2 regions of the Desulfallas thermosapovorans DSM 6562 genome follow, and region 1 is predicted to be linked to the other one. Evidence: predicted binding sites of a transcription regulator. Region 1 holds the regulator's gene; the other holds the start of a gene.

The links. Region 1 encodes LexA, which represses DNA repair genes until DNA is damaged. Its sites were predicted from a motif close to CNAACANNTGTTNG; they were not measured.
Region 2: LX24_RS10840 (DNA polymerase IV) is a predicted target of LexA. The motif match lies at 5,853-5,866, and genes of this name have one in related genera.

The regions. Positions count from the first base shown of each region.
Region 1 is NZ_VNHM01000001.1:75,652-82,996, forward strand. Features, by position in the region: gene LX24_RS00385 (Fe-S-containing hydro-lyase) at 1-175, opposite strand, end outside; gene LX24_RS00390 (fumarate hydratase) at 202-1,044, opposite strand; gene LX24_RS00395 (sigma-54 interaction domain-containing protein) at 1,293-2,987, opposite strand; gene lexA (transcriptional repressor LexA) at 3,157-3,765, shown strand; gene LX24_RS00405 (selenium metabolism-associated LysR family transcriptional regulator) at 3,831-4,724, opposite strand; gene LX24_RS00410 (methionine gamma-lyase family protein) at 4,731-5,969, opposite strand; gene LX24_RS00415 (AAA family ATPase) at 5,992-6,942, opposite strand; gene hfq (RNA chaperone Hfq) at 7,104-7,345, opposite strand, start outside.
Region 2 is NZ_VNHM01000012.1:47,780-55,124, forward strand. Features, by position in the region: gene LX24_RS10825 (nitrite/sulfite reductase domain-containing protein) at 136-789, shown strand; gene malQ (4-alpha-glucanotransferase) at 1,079-3,139, shown strand; gene LX24_RS10835 (DUF3536 domain-containing protein) at 3,256-5,691, shown strand; gene LX24_RS10840 (DNA polymerase IV) at 5,877-7,064, shown strand; gene LX24_RS10845 (tetratricopeptide repeat protein) at 7,071-7,345, opposite strand, start outside.

The DNA of each region.
Region 1 (7,345 bases):
TCTGTCCCTTCAGATCTATAGGCAATTCCTGGCCATTATCCAGCAACTCCACCAGTTTTTTATGCGCGGCATCTCTTCCGGTATACAAGACACCGTTTAACAACACCTTTTGACCAATACGCAACTTTTCCAGAACGTCATCGGAAACAGGTGTGGTCAATTTAATCTTAGTCATAGCCATACTTATTCCCCCCCACTGTCCTATAATATAACTTCTTTATGCCTGCTGGCATGGCAATTAATATTGACCGCCACGGGCAGGCTGGCTATGTGGGCGGGATAAACATCCACATGCACGGCAAGGGCAGTGATACGTCCACCCAGGCCCTGGGGTCCAATGCCGAGATTATTTATACTAACTAGAAGTTCCTTTTCCAATTCAGCAATTTCCGGCCTAGCATTTGGCTTGCCCACCGGCCTCAATAACGACTCCTTGGCCAGCAAGGCTGCTTTTTCAAATGTCCCGCCTATTCCCACACCTACAATAATGGGCGGGCACGGGTTGGGCCCTGCCGCCATTACAGTATCAATAACAAACTTCTTTACCCCTTCTACTCCTTCAGCGGGCTTGAGCATTTTTATGGCACTCATATTTTCACTGCCGCCCCCCTTGGGAGCCACGGTTATTTTCAATTTATCACCCGATACCAGTTTTAAATGTATCACAGCGGGTGTATTGTCACCGGTATTTACTCGATCCAACGGATGTCCAACTATGGATTTTCTCAGGAAACCATCAGTATATCCCCTGCGGACACCCTCGTTGATAGCGTCTTCCAGAGAACCTCCTTCGATATGTACATCCTGTCCTAACTCTACAAAAACCACTGCAAAGCCGGTATCTTGACACATGGGAACTTCTTCCGATTTGGCTATACCAGCATTATCAATAATTTGCTGAATAATCTCTTTACCGGTCAAAGAAATTTCCTGTTCATAAGCTTGTTGCAGAGCTTCTATCATATCCCGCCCCAGAAAATAGTTGGCTTCCATGCAAAGCTTGGCCACCGCTTGTGATATATTGGCAGCATTAATTGTTTTAATGATAATCCCCTCCCTCGTTAAGACGGTATATTGACATTAAACAAGCAATATTTGTGCCATCAGATAATTAATTCCAATAATCACCAATGCCACCATCATAAAGCCTGCCAATAAAATTCTAACATATTTTATTTTTAAAAAGTACAATTAGAGCAAATTAAGCAATAATTTTTTAATTTTTAGAACCATATCCATTGAACCAATGGAGTATAAAGAATTAATTTAAATCTAAATTTTTTAAATTTTTTCTAAACGTTTGAATTTTCAAATTTCGCCCTTTTAATTTTATTGTATAAAGTGGCTAAAGATATATTTAAGGCCTGTGCCGCCCTCCGTTTACCCTCAACTGTATTTCCATACTTGGCGAGGGCTTTACTTATTAATATTTGTTCCATCCTGTCGATAGGTATTAGTTCCATGTCCCTCTCCGGCGTTGTTTTAAGTTGGCTGACATGTTGAATAAAATTTTTCTTGGACAGCACATCTTCATCGACGGTAACCATTACCCTTTCCACCACGTTCTCCAATTCCCGTACATTACCCGGCCAATCATAACTGTATAACACTTCTTCGGCATCCGGGGTTAACCCCTTAACTTTCTTACCCAGCTTGCGATTTAACTTAATGATTAAATGGTTGACTAATATAGGTAAATCCTCTTTGCGAACCCGTAAAGGAGGTATTGTTACTTCCACAACATTAAGTCTATAGTACAAATCCTCCCTGAATTTTCCCGACCTAATCAATTGAGGTAGATTTCTGTTGGTGGCCGCAATTACACGAACATCAACACGAATGGTTTGGTTGCCACCCACCCTTTCAAACTCCATTTCTTGCAAAACACGCAGCAGCTTGCCTTGTAGAATCAAATTCATATCACCAATTTCATCAAGAAAAATTGTTCCTCCGTTGGCCAATTCAAATTTTCCAATTTTAGATTTGGTTGCGCCTGTAAAAGCGCCCTTAGCATAGCCAAAAAATTCACTTTCCAAAAGATTCTCCGGGATAGCAGCACAATTAACTTTAATAAAAGGCTTCTCCCGCCTTGAGCTGGCATAATGTATCGCATGGGCAAAAAGCTCTTTACCAGTACCGCTTTCCCCCAACAAAAGCACCGTTGAATTACTACGAGCCGCCCTTTCGGCTACTTGAATACTTTTCTTTAAATCCGGGCTGTTACCTAAAATATCTGCAAAACTGTACTTGCAGGTGGTTACCTGGCCTAACTTATCATATAGATTTTCAATCATTGTGGTGTGGTGACGCAGTTCATCCATAAGCTTCATCACATCAGTAAAATGTTGAAATACCACCACCGCCCCTTCCAAGTTACCATCCACGATAATAGGCGAAGCATTGCTTACCACCTCTGCATTACTTCCTCCCACCCGGACACGGTGGCCGAAAATATTTTTTCCGGTTTTTAGCGCCATAGCCAGTGCGCCATCCGGTGATATATCAAATACGTTTTTTCCAATTCTTTGTTCCCCCGGAATCCCGGTGATCCGAGTAAAGGCCGGGTTTACGTATTTAACCACTCCGTTATTATCCGCCACTTCAACGGCTTCCTGCACGGAGTTTAATATAGTGGACAGTTCCCCCTGGATTCTTTTGATTTGCAAAAGTTCCTCTTTTTCCCTAAAAAGCCGTAACATTATATTTACCGCGCTGGTCTCAACAACTGATACTGAACCACTGATTCCTTTGATAAAATTGTTCACTTCTTTGCTGCCAACTGTATTGATAATTACATCTATATTTTTTATTTCGGGGAGTTTTTCTATATCCAAAATTTTCACATTCTCATTGGTCCATAAATCCACTGTCTTCTTTTCCGCGCCTGTTTTAAACAAGCATACTATCTTCACATCCTCAATATTTTTCAATAAGCTATAAACAGACGCTCCATCATCCCCTATACCGATAATAACTACCCTTTGCATAGTTCACCACCTTCTCAAGATCAGTAAATAATTTTCTATTGTTCAGATAAGTTCGACGATTAAGTCAAAAAACCCTTCTAAATAATAAAATTCAACTTTGCGAACAAGCGTTTACTAATCTTTTTTATATGATATAATTGTTATATATTTCGAAAGGTGTTGTTTGATATTGAAAGATAACCTGAGTAAACGCGAAGAAGATATTTTGAGTGTTATTCAACACAATATAGAAAGCAAGGGATATCCACCTTCGGTGAGGGAAATTGGTCAAGCGGTGGGTTTAAAGTCAAGTTCCACTGTACATGGCTATCTACGACGATTAGAGGAAAAGGGAATGCTTAGAAGAGACCCTGCCAAACCCAGGGCCATTGAAGTAATATATGCTCAAGGCAAACCCTACAAGGAAATGATTCCCGTACCGGTGCTGGGCCGGGTTGCCGCCGGAATACCTTTACTAGCGTTGGAAAACTGTGAGAACGTATTTCCTTTACCAGTGGATTTTGTGGGGCATGGCGAATCTTTTATGCTCAAAGTAAAGGGCGACAGTATGATTGAAGCTGGTATTCTAGAGGGAGACCTTGTGCTGGTCAGACGCCAGCCCAGTGTAGAGAACGGAGATATAGCCGTTGCGTTAATCGAAGAGGAAGCAACTATCAAGAGGTTTTTTAAGGAAAATGATCATATAAGGTTGCAACCAGAAAACTCTCGATTAGCACCTATACTAGTAAAGGAAGTACAAATACTGGGCAAGGTGGTCGGCCTGGTAAGAAAGTTTTAGATAAGTGGCAACAAGAACTCCTTATTACACCAGTCAATAAGGAGTTCTATATAATACTTCAAACGTTAAGTACCGCTGTATTCCTTCAACATTGCAATAAAGGTATCGGCTGCGTAATTAGTAATACCAGGATGAAACTGGGCCAGGTAAAAACTGCGGGTCATGTTAACGCCCTTTAACCTGGCTTCACCCACTTTACCGGCCTCGATTACATCAGTGGCCGCCCAACGGGAAACAAAGGCTATACCCATGCCTGCCTGCACTGCACTAATTACTGACCGGGTACTGCCCAGTTCTATTTCTGTTTTTAATTTATCTAAACATAAGCCTTGTTTAGCCAGTATATCAAATATGGATTTTCTAGTGCCTGAACCTTCTTCCCGTAATATCAGGTTTTCACCTGCTAAACGGGAAATATCTACACTTTTCCCCGACCAGTGATGATGCGGGGGAACGATCAACACCAGTTCATCATCAAGCCATTTTTCAAAATGCACATTATCCTGCTGCCCGGCGGCACCCACTACACCCAGGTCGATATCCCTTTCTTGCACCATCCTAACCACATCACCACTACCTGCAATGCGCAGGCTCACCCGCACTCCGGGATATTTAGACCTAAAAGAGCCGATTATACCGGGCAGAAGGTATTCCCCCGGTATGGTGCTGGCACCTATCAGAAGGTGCCCTGACTTTAGGCCCCGCAAGGCATCCAATCCAGCCCTGATCTTATCATAATGGCCCAGCATCTGTTTAGCCTCGGGATAAAGCAACCTGCCGGCCTCTGTCAGGGTAACCTTTCTTTCACTGCGCTGAAAAAGAGTGATGCTAAGGTCCTCTTCCAAAGCTTTGATCTGAAAACTAACAGCGGGCTGGCTCATAAACATCTGCCTGGCAGCTCTTGTAAAACTTTGCAGTTCAGCTACCCGCACAAATGCTTCCAATTGCTTAAAATTCATCAATTATCACCGCCGTAAAACTTCCGCGGCCGCTCGTATCAAGCCTATTTTTGTATAATTTAACGACAGGCCGCCCTGAAAATATGCCACGTATGGTTCCCGCACCGGCGCGTCAGCGGTAAATTCCAACGAAGCGCCCTGCACAAAGGTACCTGCGGCCATAATGACCGAATGGGCATAGCCGGGCATGGGAGCTGGAACCGGCGCAACATGGCTGTCCACCGGCGAAGCACCCTGGACCCCCCGGCAAAATGCTTGCAATCGTTCCGCAGAACCCAAGACCACAGCTTGGATAATATCTGTACGGGACATTTCTGGAGTGGGAAAAACCTCAAACCCCAGTTCCTGAAAAAAACATGCCCCCCAGATAGCTCCGCGCAATGCTTCCATTACAGCATGCGGGGCCATATATAATCCCTGGTATAAAAGGCGCTGCCAGCCCAATGTAGGCCCCACATCAGACCCGATACCCGGGGCGGTTAAACGCCCGGCTGCCAACCGTACCAGTGATTGTTTTCCAGCTACATAACCACCGGTAGGCGCCAATCCCCCCCCCGGGTTCTTAATTAGCGAACCGGCAATTAAATCAGCACCATGTTCAGTTGGTTCCGACTCCTCGACAAATTCACCGTAACAATTATCTACAAAGATAATGGTATCCGGCTGCCTGTCCTTTATAAACCGGCAAAGCTTGTCCAACTGTTTCATATTAAGGGACGGCCTGGTGCTGTAACCGCAGGAACGTTGCAACAGCACCATTTTTACAGGCTGCCGCAATGCCTGGTCTATACTTGACCAGTCCAGTCCATAATCAGACAACAATTCAAGTTGCCGGTAACGTACCCCCATGCTAGACAGTGAACCCTCGATGGTAGCCCCCGCGCCAATTATTTGCTCTAAGGTATCATAGGGCTTGCCCTGTACAGTTAGTAATGTATCACCGTTCTTCAACACCCCATATAAGCACAGGGCTATGGCATGGGTGCCGCTGACGATCTGCCCCCTTACCAGGGCGGCCTCAGTGCCAAAAATCCTGGCAAACATTTCCTCCAGGGTTTCACGGCCATCGTCATCATAACCATATCCTGTTGAGCCCTTAAGATGATAAGTGCTGACCCGTGCTTCCACAAAGGCATTCAGTACCTTGGCGTGATTTGCATGTTCCACGGGCTTTAGTGCACCGTATATTTCTTCAACTTTTCTATCCACTTCGGCAGCAATAGCTGTTAAATCTTTCAATTGCACATGTCCACTCCTTGGCTTGTATTTAATTTCGCACACTATCGCGTGCCCCAACCATATCCTCCCTGGTTAAAACCATTAAATCTTCCCTGGTTATCTGCTCTTGATCCATAAGTCGCACCGCCTGTACACGCATAGCCCTTTCTATTAAGTTACGCACCAATCTGGCATTGCCATTATGCTCATGCAACCTGGGCACGGCTTCAATAATCATCCTTAACTCTTCCCTTGCCCCGCTTGATAATTTATACTGCCTTTGTTGTAACATCATATCAGCTATAGCCAGCAATTCATCCGTGCTATAATCGGGAAAATTTATGTGTATAGGAAACCGGGAACGCAAACCCGGGTTGGTTTGCATAAACTTGTTCATTTCCTCCCTGTAACCGGCTAAAATAATTATTAAATTATCTTTGTTGTCCTCCATGCCCTTGACGATGGTATCGATGGCCTCCTTGCCAAAGTCCTTTTCACCGCCTCTTGCCAGAGAATAGGCTTCATCTATAAATAAAATACCCCCCAGGGATCTTTTAATCTGTTCTCTGGATTTTTGAGCTGTATGGCCAATGTATTCCCCCACCAAATCTGCCCTTTCCACCTCCACCAGGTGCCCTTTGGGTAAGATGCCCGCTTCTCGGAATAATTTGCCCAGTATTCTGGCTACGGTGGTTTTACCAGTGCCGGGATTTCCTTTGAACACCATATGCAGCACCTGGGACTCAGTATGTAATTTTTCCCTGGAACGGCGTTTTTGTATTTCCATATATGCATATATTTCGCCAATATGCTTCTTCACATTGTTTAAGCCGACCAGAGAATCAAGCTCTTTTCTAATTTCATTAACTTTATTATCCAAATCGCCAGCCTTGGTGCCATGCTTTTCAGATATTAACATATTTTTATCAGTGTTTAAAGCATCGCGTTGGGTAAGCTGACCTTTCCCCCCGGATGTATGCCACATTTTGATTTTAACCATTCAATCACCTCACCGGGCGTTATATTAATTTCTATGCGCCCGGTCAGGTTAACCTGACTAAAAATTAAAAGTCTCTCTTATTAGAGAGACAAGGTTAAAACACAAAAAACCTGTCAACGGACACGCAATGTATAAGTTTAAAACACTGTCCGTATATATCTTTAGACGGGTTTAACCTCCGAAAAAGATGTATTAACAGGCTTCATGGGACTAACTGTGGAAATGGCGTGTTTGTAAACCATCATTTGTTTGCCGTCGCTTTCCATAATAACTGTAAAATTATCAAAACCTTTAACCATACCTTTTAATTGAAAACCATTAATCAAAAAAATGGTCACCGGTATATTATCTTTCCTTACCTGGTTTAAAAATGCGTCCTGTAAATTTATTTGAGCCTTTGTCA
Region 2 (7,345 bases), on a different contig from region 1:
ATGATGCAAATGTAACACGACACCAGAGGTTCTATCCCAAATAAAAATGCCATCAACCGGGCAGGGAAAATACATCTTACCTGGAATATATCATAGTTACACGTAAGTTTAAATATCAAATAAGGAGGAATAATTATGACGGACGAACCAAAGGGAGCCATTCTTCAGCGCGATAAAGCAACCTACGCCATAGTGCCCAGAACACCCATGGGACTAATAACCCCCGATATCCTGGAAAACGTGGCCAAAGTAGCCCGGAAGCATCAAATCCCTATTATAAAAATCACCTCGGCCCAGCGCCTGGCACTGGTGGGCATGAAGCCGGAAATTGTTGATGAGGTATGGCAGGAACTGGGGCTGTATGTGGGACCGGCCGTGGGACTGTGTGTGCATTACGTGCAGGCTTGCCCCGGCACCACGGTTTGTCGCTTCGGCCAGCAGGATTCCCTGGGTCTGGCCGGGGAACTGGAAAAAATGTTTGTGGGTGTGGACATGCCCGCTAAAACCAAGATAGGTATATCCGGCTGCCCCATGAATTGCGGTGAGAGCTATGTCAGAGATTTCGGCGCCTTCGGCAGAAAATCAGGCTGGACCATCACCTTCGGCGGTAACTCGGGCGGTCGCCCCCGTATCGGTGACGTTATAGCGGAAAATTTAAGCACCGAGGAGGCCATTGCCCTGGCCAAGAAATGTTTTGATTATTACACCGCCAACGCCAAGAAAAGAGAAAGAACGGCCCGCTTCATCGAACGCATCGGCATTGAAGAGTTCAAAAAGGCCGTGCTGTAATTGCCGAACATAGATAATCAGTTCCCTCAAACAACAGCCCAAGGAAAAGCATAACAACGCGCTTTTTCTTGGGTTTTAATGTTTTTTTGTCCTTAACATTGTTATTTGCATAGCCACAAACCACAGTCATTTTTCTATTGTCAGATTTTCCAGCAACTCTGGAGGTATTCTCCGACGGAGTTATAATAAAGATAGTAAAAATGCACAGAATAATCGATAGTTTTCATAATTAAACACAGCGACACAGCCTGTAACACCAGACAATGCCATCAACTGCGGGGGGAGATTATTGGATAAGCACTATGACACGCTGAGCCAGCTGGCCCGTTTGTACGGATTACAAACAGTTTACCATGAAGCCGGGGGACAGCGTCGCCAGGCGTCGCAGCAAGCACTGCTGGCTGCACTGCAGGCACTGGGTGCCCCGGTGGCCGGGCTGTCCGACGTGCCCGGTGCCTTGCGCCAGGGCCGGCTCAAAAAATGGCAGCAGTGCTGTGAACCCGTGACGGTGGCCTGGGAAGACCGGTTTTGTTATATTGAGCTGCGCCTGCCGGCATACCACAGCAGCCAAAGGGCCCAGTGCCGCCTGGAACTGGAGCAGGGCGACACCAGGGAATGGACGTGCGACTTGGCCTTACTGCCCCCGGTGAATGCTGCGACACTGGAAGGCATCACTTACCAAATCAAACATCTGCCCCTGCCCGGCAAACTACCCCCGGGGTATCATCAATGTGTAATTTCCGTGCCCGGCCTGAGCTGCCGGACATTGCTGGTATCCGCACCAAGGCATGTCTACCTGCCCCCGGGAGAGGCTGGTAAACGCGTGTGGGGTGTTTTCCTGCCCCTGTATGCACTGCGTTCCGAGCACAGCTGGGCAGCCGGGGATTTTGGGGATTTGGAACACCTGCTGCACTGGACGCAGAGTCTGGGCGGGGGTCTGGTGGGCACACTGCCGCTGCTGGCCGCTTTTCTGGACCAACCCTTCTCTCCCAGTCCCTACTCACCCGCCAGCCGCCTGTTTTGGAACGAGTTTTTTCTTAATATCACCGCCGTCCCGGAACTTAAAATATGCCCGGAAGCAAGGGAGCTGCTTAATGCACCGGATTTCCAAAGTGAGATTGCGGCACTGCGCCGGGCCCCCCTGGTGGATTACCGCCGGGGCATGGCGGTAAAACGCCGTATTTTAGAATTACTGGCCCAGTGCTGTGCCAGAACACCGGTCAGGGAAGAGGCATTGCAAAGCTGGGTGATTAAGCACCCCGCAGTCCGGGATTATGCCCGGTTTCGGGCCGCCATGGAAAAGCAGCAGGCCACCTGGCAAAAGTGGCCGGAACGAATGCGTAACGGCGAGTTGCAACCCGGGGATTATGAACCCGAGGCTGAGCGCTACCATACCTATGTCCAGTGGCTGGCCCATGAACAATTACAGGCGCTGGCCGGGCAGGCCAACCACCGGGGTCCGGGATTATACCTGGACTTACCGCTGGGAGTGCACCGCGCCGGGTATGACGTGTGGCGTGAGGGCCGGGCCTTTGCCCGGGGGGCGGCCTGCGGCGCGCCCCCGGACCCGCTGAACACCTCGGGGCAAAACTGGGAGTTCCCTCCTCTGCATCCCGAAGGCATCCGGGAGCAAGGTTACCGGTATTATATCGCCTCCCTGCGCAATCACATGCGGCATGCCGGCATACTGCGTTTAGATCACGTCATGGGCCTGCACCGGCTGTTCTGGATTCCCGCGGGTATGTCCGCCCGGGATGGCGTGTACGTCAAGTACCGGGCCGAGGAATTTTACGCCATATTAGCCTTGGAATCCCATCGTATGCGCACGCTGCTGGTGGGCGAAGACCTGGGTACCGTGCCGGCGGTTGTTCGCACAACAATGAACCGGCATAAATTATATCGCATGCATATTTTACCCTTTGAAATACACCGGCTACCTCGCCGGGGGCCGCATTTACCCCCGGCCCGCTCCCTGGCCGCCCTGAACACCCATGACATGCCTCCCTTTGCGGCGTACTGGCAAAGGGAGAACCGGCGCCGGCGCACGGGCCTGTCCCACTTTTTATACCGCAAAGGCTGGATTAAAGCTCCCACCGCCAGTGACCGGGAAGTATTACTGGGCTGTCTTAAGCATTTGGCCGCCAGCCGGGCCCGGGTATTGCTGGTAAACCTGGAGGATTTGTGGCTGGAGAAAGCACCTCAAAACATCCCGGGCACCACCACCGAATACCCCAATTGGCGGCGCAAAGCCGCTCCGGATATGGAGGAATTTACCCGGATGCCCCGGGTGCTTAAAGCACTGCGGGTAATAAACGGGCTAAGAAAAAGAAAATACCATATCCCGAGATAAATATGTACTTGCGGTATGAATCAATTCCCGGTTATAGTCACCTAAAAGTTATTTATATATACAAATATTATGGTTGCTTTAATAAATTTTAAGCCTGACCCCAATGGAGGTTTGAGATGGAACGATTTCTATGTATTCACGGTCACTTCTACCAACCACCCAGGGAAAACCCCTGGCTGGAAGCCGTTGAACTTCAGGATTCGGCTTATCCCTATCATGATTGGAACGAGCGAATCAATGCGGAATGCTATGCACGCAACACCGCAGCCCGTATTTTAAACGACCGGGGCTGGATCAGAAAGATTTTCAATAATTACTCCCGCATCAGTTTTAACTTCGGCCCCACCCTGCTGGACTGGCTGGAGTCCAGCGATCCCGAGGTTTATCAAGCCATCATTGAAGCAGACCGGGCCAGCCAGCAATTTTTTTCCGGACACGGTTCTGCCATGGCCCAGGCCTATAATCACATGATCATGCCCCTGGCCAACCGGCGAGATAAATATACCCAGATATACTGGGGCATTGAGGATTTTAAATACCGCTTCGGCAGGGAGCCCGAGGGCATGTGGCTGCCCGAAACCGCTGTAGATCTGGAAACCCTTGATATTATGGCCGAGCAAGGTATTCGCTTTACGGTTTTAACACCTTACCAGGCCGGTCGGGTACGGGTTATAGGTGGTAATTGGCAGGAGGTGGGGCCGGAAGGTATTGACCCCACCATGCCTTATCTGCTACGCCTACCTGAAAGCGGGCGCCAGATAAGTATATTTTTTTACAACGGCCCCATATCCCAGGCCGTAGCCTTTGAAGGACTGCTATCCAACGGGGAAAGTTTTGCCCACCGGCTGCTGGGGGGTTTTTCCCCGCATACGGACCGGCCCCAATTGGTGCATATCGCCACCGACGGTGAAACCTACGGTCACCACCACCGGCACGGGGAAATGGCGCTGGCTTATGCACTGGAATACATAGAATCAAACCGCTTGGCCCGGATCACCAACTATGGAGAGTTTCTGGCCCTCCACCCGCCGACCCATGAGGTGGAAATAAAGGAGCAAACTGCCTGGAGCTGTGCCCACGGAGTGGACCGGTGGCAGGATGATTGCGGCTGCCACAGCGGTACACGCCCGGGCTGGGTCCAGACCTGGCGGGCCCCGCTGCGCCGGGCGCTAAACTGGCTCAGGGACACCATGACCCCCCACTACGAAAAACACGCCGGCCGGCTGTTCAAAGATCCCTGGGCGGCGCGTAATGACTATATCAGTGTGGTGTTGGACCGCTCCCCGGAAAACGTGGAACAGTTTCTGGCCAGCCATGCCAAAAAAGGTGCCCTGAACGCAGAGGAACAGGTAACGGCGCTCAAACTGCTGGAAATGCAGCGGCATGCCATGCTGATGTTTACCAGTTGCGGCTGGTTTTTTGACGATATATCGGGCATTGAAACTATACAGGTGCTTCAATACGCCCGGCGGGTAATCCAGTTGGCCGGGGATCTTTTCGACACCCCGCTGGAGCCCCTGTTTTTGGAGATGCTGGCCCGGGCTAAAAGCAACGATCCCCAATACCGGGACGGTGCTTATATATATAATCATAAAATTACCCCGGCCATGGTGGATTTGCCCAAGGTGGGCGGTCACTATGGTATCTGTTCCATTTTTGAAAACTATGACAAGCATACCCGCATTTTTTGCTATGACATAGAAAAACTGGATAACCGGACCTTGAAAGCGGGTACCACCAAACTATCTGTGGGTAAAGTGCGGGTGACTTCCATGGTAACCCGGGAATCGGCTATCTTGTGCTACGGGGCGATTTATTTCGCCTACCACAATGTAAGCTGCAGCGTGCAGGTCTTTAACAGCGAACAACAGTACCGCGATCTGGTGCAAAAAATTACCGATGCCTTTAACCGGGCTGACTTTCCCGAAGTTATATTGCTACTTAACCGTTATTTTAAAAATGGTTCCCTTTTTACATTAAAACAGCTTTTCCGAGACCGGCAGCGAAAAATATTAAGCAAAATAATGCAAACCACACTGACCGAGCTGGAAAACCAGTACCAACAGATTTACCTGCGCCATGCCACCTTAATGAGATTTTTGAAAGATCTGGGGATACCCCTGCCCCAGGCCATGTTGTGCGCCACCGAGTTGAACCTTAATGCCCAGTTGCGCAGTTCCTTCACCCGGAGCGAACCCGATATTGAGCATATCAATGCCCTGTTTAACGAAGCCAAAACCCTGGACATCAAACTGGATGACACCAGCTTGGGCTATGTCATCAGAATTACATTGGAAAAAATGGCTGAAAGCCTGCATGCCGACCCGTCAAACCTTAACTTGCTGGGCAACCTTGACACTATGACCGGCCTGGCCCGCACACTGCCCATTGAAGTGGATCTGTGGAAGGTGCAAAACATCTATTACCGGCTGTTGCATGAAGTGTATCCCTACTTGCGGCGCAAGGCGGAACAAGGGGATGAGGAAACCTGGGCCTGGGTGGGCCGGTTTGCCGCCCTGGGCGAAAAACTGAAAATACAAAGGGATAATTAAAAGGCAGTTAACAGGATTGGTTTCTAAAGCACATCTACTTGTTTGTCAGCAGCCCCGGCCCAACGTTTCACGTTGGGCTTTTGTATGCCAACAAGCCCTGTACCACCCGGCTGACAATTATACCCACTTGACTATTTTAACGGGCGGCCTTACAATTAAATCAAACATTTGTTTGGGTGGTAACTATGAAACGGGTAATTTTATTGGCTGACATGAACAGTTTCTTTGCCAGCTGTCACCAGGCCCTGCAGCCGGAACTACAAGGGAAAGAGGTGATTGTGGCCGGCGACCCTGAAAAAAGAACGGGTATAGTGCTGGCCGCCTCTTACCCGGCCAAGGACCGGGGGGTAAAGACCGGTATGCCGGTACGGGAGGCCAGGCAGCTTTGCCCCGGCGGTTACTTCTTTCCACCGGACTACCAGCTGTATATAGATATTTCCAGCCGGATACTGGGCATCATGCGGGACATCACAGACCTGGTGGAGCCATTCTCCATCGATGAGGCCTTTGCCGACCTCACCGGGATACTGCACCTGGGGGGCACCCCCCGCAGCATCGCCAACCAGCTAAAGGAGCGCATCAAATCCGAAGTGAACGTATTGTGCAGCATCGGTATCGGACCCAACAAACTGGCCGCCAAAATGGCGGCCGGGGTGCAAAAACCCGATGGTTTAACTATACTGGAAAGCAACGATGACTTTAAAAGGGTTTTCTGGCCCAGGCCGGTGCGGGAATTATTCGGTATCGGTCCCAGGTACGAAAGACACCTTCACTATCTTAACATACACACCATCGGTGAACTGGCCAATTTCCCACTGCCCATTCTACAAAAGCGGTGGGGCAAAAACGGCCAAATGCTCTGGCTTTGCGCCAACGGTATTGATCAAAGCCCGGTGGTACCCACTTCCCTGGATACCTCCAAAAGTATCGGCCAGCAAAAGACGGTTCCCCGGGATCTGGTGGGTTTCTCCAGTATAAAAGTGGTGCTTCTGGAGTTATGCGAGTTGGTGGCCCGGCGTGCACGCCAGGGCGGTTACGCAGGACGTACCGTAGTTTTGACATTGCGGGATACCCAACTACGATTTTTATCCAGATCGCTGACTATGGGCGATTATACCGACCTGCCCGACGAAATTTATCACACTGCCTGTCGTATTTTATACAAGCACTGGCACGAGGCCTGGGCGGTGCGTCTGGTGGGCGTAACCCTGAGCAATCTGGTCAAACGGGAGTATTTTCAACCCGATATATTCGGCCGGAGAACACGCCTGTCCAAACTGGCCCGGGCGTGCGATAAAATAAAGGACCGCTTCGGTGAGCGGGCCATTGTGAGGGGTGTTTCCCTTAAAGAGGAAAGCATAAGTAAAATATAGTTACCATCATGCCACCTCTTTGATCTCCTCCTCCAGGGTTTTTAAAAAACCTTCAATCTCAGGGTCGTGCCGGTGGATGAACCTGGCCGCCAGCAGGCAGTTCCTGGCATTATAAAGTTCTCCCAAGCGATAGTAAGCCTCGGCCAGTATTTTATAAGCCATGACTGACCGCGGGTAGGCAAATAACAACATACTCAGCAGTTTGACCGCTTCCTGGTATCGTTCCCTTTTCAGCAACACCACTGACAGGTTTAAAGACACATATATATTTCCCGGGCGCA